Metallumcola ferriviriculae: one gene and its partner. The protein of the gene in region 2 interacts with the protein of the main gene of each other region in a pairwise test. Links are inferred from orthologs where the notes say so. Each region holds a gene or a part of one and is shown on either strand. Other genes may lie near its edges.

Region 1 (2,954 bases), 1.3 Mb from region 2 along the record:
TCAGTGACATATTTGTCCCAGTATCGCCGTCAGGAACCGGAAAAACATTGAGCGCGTCTACAGCCATTTTATTCTTTTGCAAATACTGGTTTCCACCGAAAAAAAACTTTGTCAATTGTTCAGCATTCAATGTCGTCAACCCCTCGTCCGTTATTCTTTTACTCTAACCCCTTGTACCTTAATATTCACCTGCTTTACAGGGATGCCAAGACTTTTTTCCACCGTATAACGGACCTTATCCATAATGTTGTGTGCCACCTCAGAAATTTTAGTACCATAACTTACTACAATATACAAATCTATATCTACGCCATCTTCATAGTTAATAACTTCAACACCTTTATTCAGTGCCTCGCCGCGCAGTAGTTCCACAATCCCATCTTTTATCTTTCGGGATGCCATTCCCACCAAACCGTAGCATTCCATAGCCGCTAAACCGGCTACAGAAGCTATTACCTCATTACTGATATTAATCTTCCCTAGATTATTTTGTACTTGCTGACTATTTCCCATGACCATATCCTCCCATCTAAAACAAATGACCAAGCAATTACATTATACATTAGTCCGAAATTACCTTCCTTACTTATTCACCTTCCCAAAGGTTATTAAGATCCACCAACAACTTTGTTAAATCCAATCCATGCATACGAGCGCCCTGAGCTATCGATTCGTTAACCGACGCCATACAGTCACTGCAGGGCATTCCATGGTTTTGGAATACCTCTCTCGCCTCAGGATAAATTTGCAGCACCCGAAATATTGGCCAACTCCCAGTAATAGTTTCGCCTTTCTTCTCGCTCACAGTAATCCCTCCCCATAACTCACTTTTTTTCTTTTATTAATAAAGCGTTTTTCAGCTTGCCAAAATATTATATTTTTGATAGAATTATTGAAGATGTGTTAAGAGACGTACTAAGGAGGTGCAGGAAACAATGGCGAAATGCGAAGTATGTGGTAAAGGAATTGCCACTGGTAATAAGGTTAGTCATTCCAATATTAAGACAAAGCGTACTTGGTCTCCGAACCTGCAAAGAGTTAAAGCAATGGTTGATGGTTCTCCAAAGAAAGTTCATGTTTGTACTCGTTGTCTGCGGTCGGGAAAAGTTGAACGTGCTATCTAAAAAGACTGGATTTATTCCAGTCTTTTTATTTTTTTATAACTTCTGTGTTTTTACAATTGCCGAAGAATTTCAATTGGTTTGCTTACCTCTTCTGCACCAAATACAAAAGAACCTGCTACAAGAATATTAGCCCCGGCAGCAACCGCCCCAGGAGCAGTATTTTCATTAATACCCCCATCAACTTGTATATCCACATTTCTTTCCAAATTCGCAGTGAGTTGTTTTAATCTTTCCACCTTTGGCATAACGGCGTCAATGAATTTCTGACCACCAAAGCCCGGGTTGACTGTCATCAACAGCACCATATCTACTTCATCCAAAACATAATGTATACCGCTTAGTGGTGTAGCAGGGTTCAGAGCCACACCAGCTTTTATGCCTAGCTGCTTTATATTTTGTACAGTACGATGTAGATGATTACATGCCTCTACATGTACAGTTATTATATCGGCACCAGCGCGACAGAAGTCTGCAAAGTATTCATCCGGATGTTCTACCATTAAATGAACATCGAAAATCAGTTTGGAATGAGGGCGTAGATCCCGCACCAGTTGCGCACCAAAGGTTATATTAGGTACAAAATGACCATCCATGATATCTAAATGCAGATAATCTGCACCGGCTTTTTCCACAGCGGCCACTTGTTGCTTCAAAGTTGCAAAGTCAGCAGATAACAGTGACGGTGCCACAATTATAGACACATTAGTAACTCCTCTCTCGGGCGGTAATTTCTTCCAAAAAACGCAGGTAATTCTTATATCGGCTTTGGCTGATTGCACCTCTTTCCAAGGCCTGCTTCACCGCACATTGGGGTTCTTTATAATGTAAACAGGTGTTAAACCGACAATCCTGCCGATAACCATCCATTTCTGGAAACAAGAAACTCAGTTCTTCTCTCGAAACATTTGGCAGTTCTATCCTACTAAACCCCGGAGTATCGGCAACATAACCACCATAAAGAGATAATAGTTTAGTATGTCTCGTCGTATGCTTTCCCCGGCGCGCCTTATCGCTTACGCTTCCTGTCTCAAGTTTAAAACCTGGCTCCAGGACATTCAGCAAGCTCGATTTTCCTACACCAGAGGGACCGGCAAAGACAGATATGTGATTTTGTAAGAAATTTTTTAGTTCATCAAACCCAGTCTTGGTTTTAACACTGGTCAACACCAGGTCATAGCCGATGTCTTTATAAATACCAATAATCTCTTCCGCCTCAGAATCACCGGCTATATCGCGCTTATTAAAACAAATCACCGGCATTACCGGTGTCTGTTCCAAATAGACTAACAGTCTGTCCAACAACACTAAATCCGGTGGTGGGTCAGCTAATGCCAGCACTAAAATCGCTTGGTCCACATTGGCTACCGGTGGACGCAACAATTCAGTCTCTCTGGGCAGCAATTCTTCGATAACACCCTGTCTCTCATTCGTTAACGAAATTTTGACATAGTCACCAGGTAGGAATGTTAGTCTTTCTTGGCGGAATCTACCGCGCAAGGAACACTCCACCTCACCATGAGCTTGGGTCCTGACATAATAAAAACCACTAAAACCCTTAAGAATAATCCCATCTATCAATCGACCTAACCTCTCCTTTATGGTACACTATGTTCTTTCGCTAGTTCATCATCCATGAATACCTGAATTTTACCTCTCTTATAGAAGGGCACCCATTCTTGTACATAATCACCACTCTCATGCAGTTTGTTATATTCTTCGTGGGTACCCTTGACATCTACTACCACAATTCGAACCTGGTGTTGCTTATCATCGTTGGGCACCAATACACTAACTAACGCCTGCTGCGGCGTGGGACCTGGGCCGCTGCTA
Region 2 (2,906 bases):
GCCGCAAAATTTGGTGAACACTTTGGGAGAGGTACTTGCGGCAAAGGGTATGAAGCAGCTGCGTATTGCCGAAACGGAAAAGTATGCTCATGTCACTTTCTTTTTCAACGGTGGCGCCGAAGAGGAGAATGAAGGCGAGGACCGGATATTAATTCCTTCACCTAAGGTTGCTACATACAATCTTAAGCCGGAAATGAGTGCCTTTGAGGTGACAGAGAAGGTGTTAGAGCAAATAAAGGCAGATAAGTACGATGTAATAGTGTTGAACTTTGCCAACCCAGATATGGTGGGGCATACCGGAATAGAAGAAGCGGCGGTAAAAGCAGTGGAAACTGTAGATGAATGCATCGGTAAGATAAGCAGGGTAATGCAAAAACGGGCAGCACCGCTGCTCATCACTGCAGATCACGGTAATGTGGAAAAGATGGTAGACTTGGATACCGGCGAACCTCATACGGCGCATACCAACGATTTGGTACCCTTTATTCTTGTGTATGATAAATTAAAACACAGTACATTGGCAACCCAGGGTTCTTTACGGGATGTGGCGCCGACGATGTTGAAACTGCTGGGTATCCCGTTGCCCGAAGAAATGAGCGGGAAAAGTCTGGCGGGGGAAGAAAAATAATAAATTGCTAAAAGATTATGCGTAACCTTACGTAAAATTGCAATAGGAGGTTTTTATAAATGACCATTATTAATGAAGTAGTGGCAAGGGAGATATTGGACTCTCGGGGTAATCCCACCGTGGAGGTGGAAATGGTTTTAGAAAGTGGTGCAGTGGGTCGCGCCGCAGTACCTTCAGGTGCTTCTACCGGCGCCTACGAAGCAGTGGAGTTAAGAGATAAGGATGACAACCGTTATATGGGCAAAGGTGTGCTGCAGGCGGTAAGCAATGTAAATAATATCATCGCTCCGGAAGTACTTGGGCTTGATGCAGTTGATCAGTTGGGTATCGATGAACTGCTTTTGGAGTTAGATGGAACAGAAAATAAGTCCAAGCTTGGTGCCAATGCGTTATTGGGGGTATCTTTGGCTGCTGCAAACGCCGCCGCAAACGCCTTAGGGCTGCCATTATATCAGTATTTGGGCGGTGTTAACGCCAAAGAAATGCCTGTGCCCATGATGAATATCCTTAATGGCGGCGAACATGCTGACAATAATGTGGATATCCAAGAATTTATGGTTATGCCGGTGGGGGCAGAAAGCTTCCGCGAAGGCTTAAGGATGGGTGCCGAAATATTTCACAATCTGAAAAAGGTGCTTCAGGCCAAAGGGTTAAACACCGCCGTGGGTGATGAAGGCGGCTTTGCCCCGAATCTCAAGTCTAACGAAGAAGCCCTGGAAGTAATTGTGGCAGCTGTTGAAAAAGCAGGATATAAGCCTGGTGAGGATGTGGTATTGGCTTTGGATGTGGCTGCAACAGAGCTGTACAAGGAGGGTTCTTACCGCTTTGAAGGCCAAGGGGAAACCTTCACATCAGACCAGCTGATAGACTTTTACAGCAGCTTAATTGACAAATATCCCATTATTTCAATTGAGGACGGTTTATCTGAGGATGACTGGGAAGGATGGCAGCGTTTTACCGCTAAACTGGGTAAAAAGGTGCAGCTGGTGGGGGATGACTTATTTGTTACCAATACTACCAAACTTGCTCAAGGTATTGAGATGGGGGTAGCCAATTCCATCCTGATTAAGGTCAATCAGATCGGTACATTAACCGAAACTTTTGATGCCATTGAAATGGCGAAGAAAGCAGGGTACACTGCGGTAATCTCACACCGCTCAGGTGAAACGGAAGATGTAACCATTGCCGATATAGCGGTTGCTGCCAATGCCGGACAGATAAAAACCGGCGCACCGTCAAGAACTGACCGAGTGGCAAAGTATAATCAGCTTTTACGTATTGAAGAAGACCTGAGTTATCTGTTTAGGTATAAAGGTAAAGGAGTTTTTTACAATCTCAAATAGAACACCTGAGTGGAAATTATTCGATATTTTGCAGGAAATCTTGGGGAAAAGTAGAATTATTGAATAGTTTTAATTTTATGAAATTTTTCAATCGTTGAAAGGGGGGCGGATTGAGTAGGTGTAAAGGCCGGTATAAAGGTGCTTGTTGCCACGGGACAACTATTATGCTAAAATATATGTGTTATTCCCCTTTAGGAGGTGGCAGGAGATGAAGACAGCATTAACAATTCTGCAAGTACTGGTTTCCTTGGGCTTAATTTCCACTGTTCTACTACAGTCTGGAAAAAGTGCTGGAATGTCAGGAGCTATTACCGGCGGCGCGCAGACTTTTTTTGGTAAGAAAAAGGGTATGGATGAACTGCTTGGAAAGATTTCTATTGGATTGGCAACTACTTTTATCGTGTTAACCTTATTATTATCTATTGTATAACCCCCACTTAAGGAGGTAGAAAAGTTAATGTCAAACGCTTTGTATCTTGCTCCCATTGCCGGGGTCATTGCTCTTATTTTCGCGTTTTATCTAACATCTAAGATTAATAAAACTCCTCCCGGCAGTAAAATAATGGTGGAGATAGCTGACGCCATTCATGAAGGGGCACTGGCTTTCCTGAAAAGAGAATATGCTGTGTTGGTTTGGTTTGTGGCAGGTTTAGCGGCAATAATTGTAATAGCCGGGATACTCACTCCTGGTTCTGATAGCATGCAGCCCACAACTGCAGTTGCTTTTATCCTGGGTGCTATTGCTTCCGTTACTGCAGGTTGGATTGGAATGAATGTGGCTACCAAAGCCAACGTGCGTACCGCTAATGCTGCTCAAGAAAGTGCCAATAAGGCCTTAGGAGTTGCCTTCTCCGGCGGTGCCGTAATGGGTATGTCCGTTGTAGGATTGGGTCTTCTAGGTCTAGGTATTGTGAACATATTATTCGACAATCCTC

The links.
Region 1: the proteins of eno (region 2) and rpe interact in binary tests that used the Escherichia coli proteins (3 or more experiments, as listed by UniProt). The link is inferred for Metallumcola ferriviriculae from one-to-one orthologs.

The regions. Positions count from the first base shown.
Region 1 is NZ_CP121694.1:2,033,220-2,036,173, reverse strand. It holds rpe (ribulose-phosphate 3-epimerase), read right to left. Parts: upstream 1,826-2,954; coding sequence 1,175-1,825; downstream 1-1,174. Other genes in the region: pknB (Stk1 family PASTA domain-containing Ser/Thr kinase), read right to left, coding at 2,720-2,954; rsgA (ribosome small subunit-dependent GTPase A), read right to left, coding at 1,827-2,702; rpmB (50S ribosomal protein L28), read left to right, coding at 936-1,124; MFMK1_RS10160 (DUF1858 domain-containing protein), read right to left, coding at 587-805; MFMK1_RS10165 (Asp23/Gls24 family envelope stress response protein), read right to left, coding at 151-513. UniProt on the Escherichia coli protein: Catalyzes the reversible epimerization of D-ribulose 5-phosphate to D-xylulose 5-phosphate.
Region 2 is NZ_CP121694.1:741,109-744,014, forward strand. Bases 25-2,829 are described here. They hold eno (phosphopyruvate hydratase), read left to right. Parts: upstream 25-687; coding sequence 688-1,971; downstream 1,972-2,829. Other genes in these bases: gpmI (2,3-bisphosphoglycerate-independent phosphoglycerate mutase), read left to right, coding at 25-628; secG (preprotein translocase subunit SecG), read left to right, coding at 2,180-2,401; MFMK1_RS03770 (sodium-translocating pyrophosphatase), read left to right, coding at 2,429-2,829. In the rest of the region: more of gpmI, read left to right, coding at 1-24; more of MFMK1_RS03770, read left to right, coding at 2,830-2,906. UniProt on the Escherichia coli protein: Catalyzes the reversible conversion of 2-phosphoglycerate (2-PG) into phosphoenolpyruvate (PEP). It is essential for the degradation of carbohydrates via glycolysis.